DNA from 3 places in the Melaminivora jejuensis genome. Region 1 is predicted to be linked to each of the others. Evidence: predicted binding sites of a transcription regulator. Region 1 holds the regulator's gene; each other region holds the start of a gene.
The links. The regulator HrcA, encoded in region 1, represses chaperone genes, less so after heat shock. The targets are predictions, from matches to a motif close to TTAGCACTCNNNNNNNNNGAGTGCTAA.

Region 1 (4,632 bases):
GTGGCCACCGCCCTGGCGCACGCCCCGCCGCACCTGTCCATCTACCACCTGACCGTGGAGCCGAACACGTTTTTCGCCAAGCACCCGCCGCCCGGCCTGCCCGAAGACGACGAGGCCTACGCCATGCTCGACCGCATCACCGAGCTGACGGCAGCGGCGGGCCTGCGGCGCTATGAAATCTCGGCCTTCGCCCGGGCCGGGCATGAGAGTGTGCACAACCGCAACTACTGGCAGTTCGGCGACTACCTGGGCATTGGCGCGGGCGCGCACAGCAAGCTGAGCTTTGCCCACCGCATCGTGCGCCAGACGCGCTTTCGCGAGCCGCGCCGGTACATGGAGCAGGCGCTGGCCGGCCAGCCCATGGCGCAGGACGAGGACGTGCGCCGCGCCGACCTGCCATTCGAGTACATGCTCAACGCGCTGCGCCTGAAGGACGGCTTTGCCCTGGCCGACTTCAGCGCCAGCACCGGCCTGGCGGTCACCGCCATCGCACGCGGGCTGGAGCAGGCCGAGGCGCGCGGCCTGATCGAGCGCGACATGGAATACGTGCGGCCCACCGAACGCGGCTTCGACTTCCTGAGCGATCTGCAGGCGCTGTTCCTGCCCGATTGACGCACGAGCTGGTCGGCTGGCAGCCCTGGTTGCGCCTGTCGCGGGTCAATCAGCCGCCACTGCCGGCACGCCCTCCAGCCCCAGCTCACGCACGCGGGCGGCAGCCTCGTTGGCCTCGCTGGCCGTCTCGAACGGCCCGACACGCACGCGCTGCAGGCGCCGCCCACTCTTTTGGCGTATTTCCTGCGTCCTGGACGGCAGACCGGCCAGCAGCAACTGGGCATGGGCACGCTGGGCGTTGTCCCGGTTGGCGAAAGTGCCGACATTGATGTAGAGGCGCCGCTTTTGCGTGGCCGCCGCCTCGGCAGCCCCGGCCCGGGCGGCCTCGGCCTGTGCCGCCGGTGCTGCCGACGGCTCTTTTGCGGCTTCCGGGGTTGGCGCGGGCCTGCTGGCCTTTGCGGCTTTCGTGTCCTTGCCGGCCCTGGTGGCCTTTGCGGCCTTGGTGTCCTTGGTGTCCTTGGTGGGCTGTGCCGGTGGCGCAGACCGCGCCGGTGCTGCCGCTGGCGGGGCAGCCGAGGCTGCAGGGCGCGCACCCGGGGGAACAGCTGCAAGCGCCGCAGGAGCGATGGCTGGCGCGGCCGCGGTCTCTGGCGGCGCGGCCTCGGGCGCTGTGGCCGGCAGCGCCGCCGACGGTTCCGTATCCGACGATCCAGCAGCCGCTCCTGCCGCAGGTGCCGTCGCCGGCTCCGTGGCCGGTTCCATGGCTGTTTCGAGCGCTCGCTCGGTTGTTGGCTCCAGGGCGGGTGCCGGCGGCTGCGGCAAGGGTGCTGCTGCCGGGGCCAGCCCAGCTGGCTCGACTGGCTCATGCACCAGGCGATCCGGCCCCTGGTCGAGCACTGCATCGCCCATGGCCAGCCACAGGGCGGCCAGCGCCGCCAGTGCCAGCAGCGCAGCGCCGGCAGCGACGGCCAGCAGCCAGTTCTTCGTGGCTGCCTGACGCTCCAGCCGGGCCACGGCATCGCTGATGGTGGGTGCGGCATCCACGACCTGGGCAATCCGGCGGCGCACCTGGCGATACACCAGCACATCGCCATACAGGCCCGGCAGCACACAGGCCAGCAGGCCACCGGCCAGCAGCACCCCAGCCAGCACCGGCGCGGGCAGGCCGGCACCCACCCGCAGCAGCACCCAGCCGGCCAGCAGCAGCACGGCCAGGCCTGCCAGATACGCTCCCAGCTCCAGCCACAGGCGCCGGAACACCATCCAGGCCGGCGGGCAGACGGCGGCGGCCCAGTTCCAGCTGGGCAACAGGCGTCCGGTCGCGTCCAGGCGCGCAAAAGCGTTCAGATAGCGGTCTGCATTGACCGGCCCCAGCGCAGCCCGGTAGAGCTGCTGGCCCACATCGGCAACGCTGGCTTCGAGCTTGCTCAACTGCGGGTCGGCAGCGGATGAGGAGAGGTTCGCACTCATGCGGCGGATTCTGGCACGCTGCCTGACAGGTGTTGCCGGGTGTTGCGCCAGCGCCGTGCTTCGCGCAGCACCAGGGCCAGCCCCGAAGAACCGGCCCAAGTGCTTGATTTGATTGGTAGGGCGTGCAGGACTTGAACCTGCGACCAAGGGATTATGAGTCCCCTGCTCTGACCAACTGAGCTAACGCCCCGGGTGGGCCGGCAAGGCCCCGAATGGGCTGCGGCGGGCCGCCATTGTAGGGGCGCCGGGCCGGGCCAGGCGTCACTTGCGGTGGCTCAGCGCGTTGGAGACCAGCTTGGAGGTGATGTCCACGATCTGGATCATGCGGTCGTAGGCCATGCGTGTGGGGCCGATCACACCCAGCGTGCCCACCACCTGGCCATCGACCTCATACGGCGCGCTGACCACCGACAGCTCCTCGAACGGCACGACCTGGCTCTCGCCGCCGATGAAGATGCGCACCCCCTCGGCACGGCTGGAGATGTCCAGCAGGCGCAGGATCTGCGTTTTCTGCTCGAACAGGTCGAAGGCGCGGCGCAGGTTGTCCATGTCGCTGGAAAAATCGCTCACCGACAGCAAGTTGCGCTCGCCCGAGAACACCACTTCCTCCTGCGACTGGCTCATCTCGGTGCCGGCGCTCAGCGCCGCCTGCATCAGCGCGCCGATCTCGCCGCGCAGGCGCTCGACCTCGCCCTTGAGGCGCTCGCGCACCTGCTCCATGGCCAGGCCCGCGTAATTCGTGTTCAGGAAGTTGGCCGCCTCGACCAGCTGCGACTGCTCGTAGTCCACCTCGGTGAAGATGACGCGGTTTTGCACGTCGCCGTCGGGCGAGACGATGATGACCAGCAGGCGGCGCTCGGACAGGCGCAGGAATTCGATGTGCCGAAAGACCGAGGCGCGGCGCGGCGCCATGACCACGCCGACGAACTGCGACAGGTTGGACAGCAGCTGCGCGGCGTTGGCGATCACCTTTTGCGGCTGCTCGGGCATGAGCTGCAGCGCCGGCAGCTCGCCCTTGAACTCGCCCTTTTGCACGGTGAGCATGGTGTCCACGAATAGCCGATAGCCCCGGGCGGTGGGGATGCGCCCGGCGGAGGTGTGCGGGCTGGCGATCAGGCCGAGCTCTTCCAGGTCGGCCATGACGTTGCGGATGGTCGCCGGCGACAGCTCCAGCCCCGAGGCGCGCGAGAGCGTGCGCGAGCCCACTGGCTGGCCCTCAGCGATGTAGCGCTCCACCAGCGCCTTGAGCAACACCTTGGCACGATCGTCCAGCATCGGGGCATTTTAGTGATGTAATTTCCGGGCAATGAAGCCCATCTTCCGCCGCGTCGCCCTCATCGGCAAATACCAGCGCCCCGCCACCGGCCCTGCCGCCAGCGGCTCGCGCGAGATCATCGACTGCATCGCCCGCTTCGTCATCGCTCAGGGCTGCGAGCTGGCGCTGGAGGAGGAAACTGCAGCCCACCTGGAGTTGACCGACTACGCCACGCTGGATGTCGATGGCATTGGCCGCCAGTGCGACCTGTGCCTGGTAGTGGGCGGCGACGGCACCATGCTGGGCGTGGGCCGGCGCCTGGCCAGCTTCGGCACGCCGCTGGTAGGCATCAACCAGGGCCGGCTGGGCTTCATCACCGACATTCCGCTGGACAGCTACCAGGCGGCGCTGCAGCCCATCCTGCACGGCGAGTACGAGGAGGACGTGCGCCCGCTGATGCACGGCTGCGTCATGCGCGGCAGCGAGTGCGTGTTCGAGGCGCTGGCGCTCAACGACGTGGTGGTCAACCGCGGTTCGACCTCGGGCATGGTCGAGCTGCGCATCGAGGTCGATGACGTGTTCGTCGCCAATCAGCGCGCCGACGGCCTGATCGTCGCCTCGCCCACCGGCTCGACGGCCTATGCGCTGTCGGCGGGCGGGCCGCTCTTGCACCCGTCGATCCCCGGCTGGGTGCTGGTGCCGATCGCGCCGCACACCCTGTCCAACCGGCCCATCGTGCTGTCGGACGCCAACAAGGTGGCCATCGAGGTGGTGGGCGGACGCGACATCAGCGCCAGTTTCGACATGCAGTCGCTGGCCTCGCTGCAGCACGGCGACCGCATCTTGGTACACCGCTCGGCGCACCGGGTGTGCTTTCTGCACCCACGCGGCTGGAGCTATTTTTCCACCCTGCGCAAGAAGCTGCGCTGGAACGAGGGAGGTTCCTGACCATGGCCCTGAGGCGCATCACGCTCTCGGATTTCGTGATCGTGCGCGCGCTGGAGCTGGAGCTGCAACCCGGCTTCACCGTGCTCACCGGCGAGACTGGCGCCGGCAAGTCCATCCTGATCGACGCGCTGCAGCTGCTCCTGGGTGCGCGCGCCGACGCCGGCGTGGTGCGCGAGGGCGCGCAGCGCACCGACATCAGCGCCGAGTTCGACCCGGACAGCGCCGGTAGCGCCCAGGTGGTGGCCGACTGGCTGGAGGAGGCTGGCATCGAGGCGCAGGACACGCTGCTGCTGCGCCGCACGGTGGATGTGCAGGGCCGCAGCCGCGCCTGGATCAACGGCACGCCGGTGACGGCCACGCAGATGCGCGCCCTGGGCGTCTATCTGCTGGACATCCACGGCCAGCAC
Region 2 (4,632 bases), 170 kb from region 1:
GACGCTGCGGCCCTGGGCGCTGCCCTGCCCGCCGGCGGGCAGGCCTCCAACGCCGCCGGCCAGGCCGGGGCCGCGCTGGTGCGCTCATCCCTGCAGATCAGCCAGGAAGCCCGTCGCCTGCTGCGAGAAGAAGGCCTGCAGGCCGGCAGCGCCGTCGATCGGGCGCAGCAGCCGCTGTGGCGCTCGGAGCTCAGCCCGCTGCAGAGCATGATCAGCCAGCTCATCGAGCACATGACCGGCGTGGGCGCCAACTTGATCCGCGTCGAGGCTGGCGCCGCCCAGGCGCAGCCCTTGCCCACGGACAGCGAGGGCCGCGCGCTGGCCAGTGCTGCCCAGGCCGCCAACTGGGGCCTGGAGTACGACGAGCACCACGTCCTGGAAGAAAGCGAGAGCACCCGCTGGGCCGCCCAGGGCACGATACACACCACCGACGGGCGTGAGGTCAGTTTCAGCATCGAGCTGCAGATGCAGCGCCACTTTCGCCAGGAAAGCAACACCTCGCTGCGCCTGGGCAACGCCCGTCCGATCGACCCGCTGGTCATCAACTTCGACGGCACGGCAGCCGAGCTGCAGGACGTGCGCTTTGCCTTCGACCTGGACAGCGACGGACACGCCGAGCAGGTGCCGCTGCTGGCCGGCAACCGGGGTTTTCTGGCGTTGGATCGCAACGGCAACCAGCGCATCGACAACGGCAGCGAGCTGTTCGGCCCGGGCACCGGCAACGGCTTTGCCGAACTGGCGGCCTACGACGACGACGGCAATGGCTGGATCGACGAAAACGACCAGGTCTTCGAGCAGCTGCGCGTGTGGACGCCGTCCGCCGATGGCCCGGGCACGCTGCGCAGCCTGCGCGAGGTCGGCGTCGGCGCCATCTCGCTGGCTGCCGCCGGCACGGAGTTCGCGCTGCGCACAGCGGACAACCGCAGCCTGGGCCAGGTGCGCGCCACCAGCGCCTATCTGTACGAGGATGGCCGGGTCGGCCACGTGCAGCAGCTCGACCTGAGCGTCTGAAGGGCGCCCCGAAGGGGGATTTCTGAGCGGCCCGGGGTCACGGCTGCGCCACCTGCTCCTGCGCCCACGCGCCGTAGGCGGCACTGGCGTGCAGCGGCTGGGCCGTCAGTTGCGGCACCTGGTAGGGGTGCTCGTGCTGCAGCAGGCCGCACAGGGCCGGCAAGGCGGCAGCGGTGGTCTTGCAGTCCAGCCGCCACTCGGCCTCGTGCTGCAGCGCCCCATCCCAACGGTAGTGCGATTCGATCTGCTGGATCTGCACGCAGGCCGCCAGCGCCTGCTGCAGCACCAGTCCCGCCAGGCGGCGGGCATCGTCACGGTTGGCCACGGTAGTGGTCAAAAGCCACAGCGCAACTGGCAGATGGCCGACAGCGGCAGTGGGCGGTGCGGAGACAGGATTGGCAGCAGACATCGCAGAAGATGGGTTGAGAAAAACCAGATTGACACGCGAAGCCGGCATTTTCACGCTTTGCGACACGGGAACTTCGGCTTTAGCACTCGATCCAAGAGAGTGCTAACATCCTCCGATTGAGCCATTCCTGCTGGCCTTCGGACGACACATACAACGATCAAGGACGCCGCTCATGACCACTTCCGCACTCTCCGGCTCTGCCGCGCTCACGCCCGCTAGCCCGTGGGCCGTCGTGCCGCCGCTGGGCAATCTGGACGCCTACATCACTGCCGTCAACCGCCTGCCCCTGCTGACGCTGGAGGAGGAGCAGCGCTATGCCCGCGAGCTGCGCGATGACGGCAACGTCGATGCCGCTGGCCGCCTGGTGCTGTCGCACCTGCGCCTGGTGGTGTCCATCTCGCGCCAGTACCTGGGCTATGGCCTGCCGCACGGCGACCTGATCCAGGAGGGCAACGTCGGCCTGATGAAAGCCGTCAAGCGCTTCGACCCGGATCAGGGCGTGCGCCTGGTCAGCTATGCCATGCACTGGATCAAGGCCGAGATCCACGAATACATCCTGAAGAACTGGCGCATGGTCAAGGTGGCCACCACCAAGGCGCAGCGCAAGCTGTTCTTCAATCTGCGCTCCATGAAGCAGGGTTTCAAGGCCGATGCGCTGGATGCCGACACGCACCGCGACACCCTGTCCGAGCGCGAGATCGACCAGGTGGCCGAGCAGCTCAACGTCAAGCGCGAGGACGTGATCGAGATGGAAACTCGCCTGTCGGGCGGCGACATCCTGCTCGATCCAGCACCCAGTGATGACGGCGAGCAGGCCTTCGGGCCGATCGCCTACCTGTCCGATACCGGCCACGAGCCCACTGCCATGCTCGAATCGCGCCAGCGCGACATGCTGGCCACCGACGGCATCGCCACCGCGCTGGACAGCCTGGATGCGCGCAGCCGGCGCATCGTCGAGCAGCGCTGGCTGCAGGTCAACGACGACGGCTCGGGCGGCATGACGCTGCACCAGCTGGCCGCCGAGTACGGCGTGAGCGCCGAGCGCATCCGCCAGATCGAAGTCGCAGCGATGAAGAAGATGAGAAAGGCGCTGGTCGAATACGCCTGACGCCCGGCCTGCCTGCTGCCCGGGGCAGGCGGATAATCGAGGCGCGCATCCTTCATGGATGCGCGCTTTTTTGCGTTATGCAGATGGCGTTGTGCATCTGGCGCTCGGGCGCTGCGCTGCGCTGTGCCGTCTGCCGCTTTTTCCCTTTCCTACAGGAGATCCGCCCATGCCCCGCCCCATTGCCGCGCGCCGCGCCTTGCTTACCCTCGCCGTTGCCGCCGGGCTGGCGGGCGCCTGCGGCGTCGCCGTCGCACAGAACGCTCCGGCCACACCCGGCTGGCCGGCCAAGACGGTACGCATCATCGTCGGCTTCCCGCCCGGCTCTTCGCCCGATCTGACGGCGCGCACCTTTGCCGAGCCGCTGGCGCAGGCGCTGGGCCAGTCGGTCATCGTGGAAAACAAGGTCGGCGCCGGCGGCAACATCGGCGCCGACGCGGTGGCCAAGGCCACGGACGGCCACACCATCGGCCTGTTCATCAATGGCAACCTGACCATTGCCAAGCTGATCAATCCGCAGGTGCCCTATGACCCGGCGCGCGACCTGGCGCCGCTGTCGCTGATCGGCGTGTCGCCCCTGGTGCTCACGGCTGCCGTGGGCCAGAAGGACGTGCCGGCAGACGGTGACGCGCGGGCCTTCCTGGCCGCTGCCCGCGGCGCCGGCGACCGCTGGAGCTATGGCACGCCCGGCGTGGGCACGGTGGGCCACCTGGGCACGGAGCTGCTCAAGGCACGCACCGGCATCGATCCGCTGCACGTGCCCTACCCCGGCTACCCGCAGGTGGCCACGGCCATGGGCGGCGGGCAACTGCAGATGGCGCTGCTGCCGCCGGCGCTGGCGCTGGCGCAGGAGCGCGCCGGCAAGCTGCGCCGCATCGGCGTGACCTCTGCCGGGCGCAGCACGCTGGCCCCCGAGGTACCCAGCCTGGCCGAGGCCGGCGTCCAGGATTTCGAGCTGGAAATCTGGAACGCTTTCGCTGCACCGGCCAACATGCCGGCCGCCGTGCGGGCGCGCCTGTCGGCGACCATCGCCGACATTGCCCGCACCCCTGCGGTGCGCGAGAAGATGTTCCAGCAGGGCTGGCAGGCCGTTGGCTCGTCCGCAGAAGGCCTGGCCAACCGGATGCGCGCCGACACTGCCGCCATGGGCCAGGTGATCCGCGAGCAAAAGATCACGGCGCAGTAAAAACCGCCACCCCCTTGGCCGGGAGCGGGGCTACCCGCGCTGCGCGCGCCCTCAGCGCGCCTGGTCGAGCAGGATGCGGATGTCGGATGCCAGCGCCTGCGCGCCGCTGCCGTAGCGGTGGTACAGGCGCAGCCGCCCGGCCGTGTCATAGACGTAGGTGCCGGCGGAGTGATCCATGGTGTAGCTGGTCGGCGTGCTGCCCTCGACGCGCTTGTAATAGATCTTGAAGTCCTTGGCCACGGCGGCCAGTTGTTCGGGCGAGCCGCGCAGAGCCACGAAGCTGGGGTCGAAATTGGCCATGTAGGCCTTGAGCACCTCGGGCGTGTCGCGCTCGGGATCGACCGTGACGAAGACGCCCTGCACGCGCTCGCTGTCGGCGCCCAGCGAGCGCTTGACCTCGGCCAGTTCGCTCATGGCCGTGGGACACACGTCCGGGCACTGGGTATAGCCGAAGAAGGCCACGACGACCTTGCCGGCAAAGTCCGAGAGCGTGCGCTGCCGGCCATCCTGGTCGGGCAGGGGCAGGTCGCGGCCATAGTCGGCACCGGTCACATCCACACCCTGGAATTTAGCCGCAGCAGGCCCACATCCAGCAAGAAAAACGGCTCCAAGGCTTGCCAGACAAGCGCTGGCAGCTATCTTTTCAAGAGCGCGACGACGGTTCGGGTTCAGGTTCGGGTTCAGCATCACAGGACATAGTGATCCACCAGCAGGGCGGCGAACAGTGCGCTCAGGTGGATCAGGGAAAAGCGAAAGGTCTTGCGCGCCAGTTGATCCGAGTAGTGGCGCCACAGCGCAAAACCATAGGCGCAAAAACCCAGGCTCAGCAGCACGGCAGCAGCCAGGTAGATCCAGGAGCTCATGCCATAGATAAACGGCATCAGGCAGCCGGCGAACAGGATCAGGGTGTACAAAAAGACC
Region 3 (4,632 bases), 1.7 Mb from region 1:
ATCTTTCTCCCACAAGGGGAAGGAGCCAACCCCATGATCACCCGCGACCTCGACTGGAAACCCCTGGCCCTGGTGCCGCTGCTGGCCCTGGTCACGCTGCCGCTGGTCGGCTCGCCCTCGACCTGGCTGACGCTGACCATTGCCGGGCTGGCCATGGGCATGATCGTGTTCATCATCGCCTCGGGCCTGACCCTGGTCTTCGGCCTGATGGACGTGCTCAACTTCGGCCACGGGGTGTTCATCGCCCTGGGGGCGTTCGTGGCCACCAGCGTGCTGGGCGCCATGAGCGACTGGACGGGTTCGTCCGAGCTGTGGCGCAACCTGCTGGCGGTGCTGCCGGCCATGGTCGTTGCCATGCTGGTGGCCGGCGCCGTGGGCCTGGCCTTCGAGCGCTTCATCGTGCGCCCGGTCTATGGCCAGCACCTCAAGCAGATCCTGATCACCATGGGCGGCATGATCATCGGCGAGGAGCTGATCAAGGCCATCTGGGGGCCGCAGCAGATCCCGCTGCCGCTGCCGGACGGCATGAAGGGCGCCTGGCTGCTGGGCGATGCCGCCGTCGAGAAATACCGCGTAGTGGCGGTGCTGGTCGGCCTGGCGGTGTTCGCCCTGCTGGCCTGGCTGCTCTCGCGCACCAAGGTCGGCCTGCTGATCCGCGCCGGCGTGCAGGATCGCGAGATGGTCGAATCGCTGGGCTACCGCGTCCAGCGGCTGTTCATCGGCGTGTTCGTCGCCGGCAGCGCGCTGGCTGGCCTAGGCGGCGTGATGTGGGGCCTGTACCAGCAAAGCGTGGTGCCGCAGATGGGCGCGCAGGTCAACGTGCTGATCTTCATCGTCATCATCATCGGCGGCCTGGGTTCGACCTCGGGCGCGCTGATCGGCGCGCTGCTGGTCGGGCTGATGGCCAACTACACCGGCTTTCTGCTCCCCAAGGCTGCGCTGTTTTCCAACATCGCGCTGATGGTCGCGGTGCTGCTGTGGCGCCCGCAGGGCGTGTATCCAGTGGCCAACCGCTGAAGGGCTGCACACCATGCTGATGAACCGCATCCTCTCGGGCGACCGCCCCGGCAGCCGCGTGCTGGCGGCGCTGCTGCTGGCGATCTTCTTCGGGCTGGCGCTGGCGCCCTTCCTGTTTCCAGGCGTCAAGGCGCTCAACGTGGCCGCCAAGGTGCTGGTGTTCGTGGTACTGGTGGCCAGCTTCGACCTGCTGCTGGGCTATACCGGCATCGTCAGCTTCGCCCACACCATGTTCTTCGGCATCGGCGCCTATGGCATCGCCATCGCCACCACGCGCCTGGGCGCCACCTGGGGCGCGCTGGCCGTGGGCACACTCGGAGCGCTGGCGCTGGCGCTGGCGCTGGCGCTGGCCGTGGGCCTGTTCTCGCTGCGCGTGCGCGCCATCTTCTTTGCCATGATCACCCTGGCCGTGGCGGCGGCCTTCCAGACGCTGGCCTCGCAGTTGTCGGACTTCACCGGCGGCGAGGACGGGCTGACGTTCCGGATGCCCCTGCTGCTGTCGCCCAGTTTCGAGCCCTTCGAGGATGACTTCCTGGGCGTGACCATCGACGGGCGGCTGGTTTCGTACTACCTGCTGTTCGTGGTCGCGCTGGCGCTGGTGCTGGCGCTGCTGCGCATCGTGAACTCGCCCTTTGGCCGGGTGCTGCAGGCGATCCGCGAAAACGAGTTCCGCGCCGAAGCCATCGGCTATCGCGTAGTCATCTATCGCACGCTGTCATCGGTGCTGTCCGCCCTGTTTGCCACGCTGGCCGGCTGCCTGCTGGCCATCTGGCTGCGCTACAACGGGCCGGACACCTCGCTGTCCTTCGAGATCATGATGGACGTGCTCTTGATCGTCGTCATCGGCGGCATGGGCACGATCTACGGCGCGGCCATCGGCGCGGTGCTGTTCCTGGTGGCGCAAAGCTATCTGCAGGACTTGCTGCGCCTGGGGCACGAGGCCACCGCCGCCCTGCCCTGGCTGTCCACCCTGCTCTCGCCCGACCGCTGGCTGCTGTGGCTGGGCCTGCTGTTCGTGCTGTCGGTCTATTACTTCCCCACCGGCGTGGTGGGGCGGCTGCGCGCGGCGGCCCTGCACCGGCGCAGCGCCTGACCTGTTTCGCGGCTATCCAAGGCTTTCGACCATGAGCACTTCCTGCACTCCCCGTTCGCGCTACGCCACCTGCGCCGGCTATGAGATTCACTACACGGAATGGGGCGATCCGCAGGCGCCCGTGGTCATCGCCTGGCACGGCCTGGCGCGTACCGGGCGCGACATGGATCCGCTGGCGCAGCACCTGGCCGGGCGCTGGCGCGTCATCTGCCCGGACACCCTGGGGCGCGGCCTGAGCCAGTGGTCGGCGTGGCCCGACCAGGAGTACTGCCTGGCCTTCTATGCCCGTCTGGCCGCCGAGCTGTTCGAGCGCCTGGACATCGGACAGGCGCACTGGATCGGCACCTCCATGGGCGGCGCCATCGGCACGCTGTGCGCCGCCGGCCTGGCCGAGCCGCAACTGGCCGGGCGCATCCGCAGCCTGCTGCTCAACGACAACGCGCCGCAACTGGCCGAGGCGGCACTGGCGCGCATCCGCGCCTACGCCGGCCAGCCGCCCAGCTTTGCCACCATGGCTGAGTTGGAAGCCTTTTTCCGCCAGGTCTATGCGCCCTATGGCTGGCTGAGCGACGCGCAGTGGCAGCACCTCACCGAGACCTCGGCGCGGCGCCTGCCCGACGGGCGCCTGACGCCGCACTACGACCCGGCCATGGTGCGCCAGTTCACGGCGCATGACGACGACTACCTGATCTGGCAGCACTACGACGCGCTGGCCCTACCGGTGCTGCTGCTGCGCGGCGTGGACTCCGACCTGGTGCTGCCCGGCACCGTGGCCGAAATGCGCACGCGCGGCCCGGGCGCGCGCGGCCTGCTGGAGGTGGTCGAAGTGCCGGGCTGCGGCCACGCCCCGGCGCTCAACGTGCCGCAGCACTATGCGCTGGTCGATGCTTTTCTGGCCAAAGCATCTCAAAAAGCATAGCTGGCAGCGCTTGTCCAGTAAGGGCAAAAGCCCGATTTGATTCAAAAAATTGGGCGGTATCTGCCCGTCCAGCCCCTCTCCTGGGCGCAGCGCCTCTTGAAAGCGCGCCAAATGCCCCTATCATTAGCACTCGAAGCAGATGAGTGCTAACAAGCCCCGCCTGCTGCAACCCCAGACCCCAGCGCCCGCCAACCAGCGGGCGCCTTGTTTGACCCCAACCTTTTTGCACACAGGAGAGAGCCATGAATCTTCGCCCCCTGCACGATCGCGTGATCGTCAAGCGTATCGAGAGCGAAACCACCACCGCTTCGGGCATCGTGATCCCGGACAACGCTGCCGAGAAGCCCGATCAGGGTGAAGTCATCGCCGTCGGCCCCGGCAAGTTCGACGAGGACGGCGACCGCATGGACATGAGCGTCAAGGTCGGCGACCGCGTGCTGTTTGGCAAGTACAGCGGCCAGACCGTCAAGATCAACGGCGACGAGCTGCTGGTCATGAAGGAAGACGACCTGTTCGCCGTGGTCGAGAAGTAATTCTCCCCAGCGCACACCGCATCAATTTTCATAGCTGCTCACGCTTGCCCAGCAAGGGTTTGCAGCCGATTTGAACCAAATTCAGGAATAGAAAAATGGCAGCAAAAGACGTAGTGTTCGGCGGCGAAGCCCGCGCCCGCATGGTCGAGGGTGTGAACATCCTGGCCAACGCCGTGAAAGTGACCCTTGGCCCCAAGGGCCGCAACGTGGTGCTGGAGCGCTCCTTCGGCGCCCCCACGGTGACCAAGGACGGCGTGTCCGTGGCCAAGGAAATCGAGCTCAAGGACAAGCTGCAGAACATGGGCGCGCAGCTCGTGAAGGAAGTGGCTTCCAAGACCAACGACATCGCCGGTGACGGCACGACCACCGCCACCGTGCTGGCCCAGGCCATCGTGCGCGAAGGCACCAAGTACGTGGCCGCCGGCCTGAACCCGATGGACTTGAAGCGCGGCATCGACAAGGCGGTCGTCGCCCTGGTCGAGCAGCTCAAGAAGCAGTCCAAGGCCACCACGACTTCCAAGGAAATCGCCCAGGTCGGCTCGATCTCGGCCAACGCCGACGAGTCGGTGGGCAAGATCATTGCCGACGCCATGGACAAGGTCGGCAAGGAAGGCGTGATCACCGTCGAGGACGGCAAGAGCCTGGACAACGAGCTGGACGTGGTCGAGGGTATGCAGTTCGACCGTGGCTACCTGTCGCCCTACTTCATCAACAACCCCGAGAAGCAGTCCGCCAATCTGGACAACCCCTTCGTGCTGCTGTTCGACAAGAAGATCAGCAACATCCGTGACCTGCTGCCCACGCTGGAGCAAGTCGCCAAGGCCGGCCGTCCGCTGCTGATCATTGCCGAGGAAGTCGAGGGCGAAGCCCTGGCGACCCTGGTGGTCAACACCATCCGCGGCATCCTGAAGGTCGTCGCCGTCAAGGCGCCGGGCTTCGGCGACCGCCGCAAGGCCATGCTGGAAGACATCGCCATCCTCACCGGCGGCAAGGTCATCGCCGAGGAAGTGGGCCTGTCGCTGGAGAAGGTGACGCTGGCCGACCTGGGCCAGGCCAAGACCATCGAAGTG

Region 2: rpoH (RNA polymerase sigma factor RpoH) is a predicted target of HrcA. The motif match lies at 1,500-1,526, and genes of this name have one in related genera.
Region 3: groES (co-chaperone GroES) is a predicted target of HrcA. The motif match lies at 3,153-3,179, and genes of this name have one in related genera.

The regions. Positions count from the first base shown of each region.
Region 1 is NZ_JACWIJ010000002.1:2,016,860-2,021,491, forward strand. It holds gene hemW (radical SAM family heme chaperone HemW) at 1-612, shown strand, start outside; gene IDM45_RS17940 (SPOR domain-containing protein) at 658-2,022, opposite strand; tRNA gene IDM45_RS09580 (tRNA-Ile) at 2,136-2,212, opposite strand; gene hrcA (heat-inducible transcriptional repressor HrcA) at 2,284-3,297, opposite strand; gene IDM45_RS09590 (NAD kinase) at 3,329-4,225, shown strand; gene recN (DNA repair protein RecN) at 4,228-4,632, shown strand, end outside.
Region 2 is NZ_JACWIJ010000002.1:2,186,311-2,190,942, forward strand. It holds gene IDM45_RS10385 (hypothetical protein) at 1-1,011, shown strand, start outside; gene cutA (divalent-cation tolerance protein CutA) at 1,049-1,420, opposite strand; gene rpoH (RNA polymerase sigma factor RpoH) at 1,593-2,528, shown strand; gene IDM45_RS10400 (Bug family tripartite tricarboxylate transporter substrate binding protein) at 2,695-3,711, shown strand; gene IDM45_RS10405 (SCO family protein) at 3,763-4,398, opposite strand; gene cyoE (heme o synthase) at 4,398-4,632, opposite strand, start outside.
Region 3 is NZ_JACWIJ010000002.1:3,677,173-3,681,804, reverse strand. It holds gene IDM45_RS17180 (branched-chain amino acid ABC transporter permease) at 34-1,017, shown strand; gene IDM45_RS17175 (branched-chain amino acid ABC transporter permease) at 1,034-2,110, shown strand; gene IDM45_RS17170 (alpha/beta fold hydrolase) at 2,142-3,029, shown strand; gene groES (co-chaperone GroES) at 3,272-3,562, shown strand; gene groL (chaperonin GroEL) at 3,658-4,632, shown strand, end outside.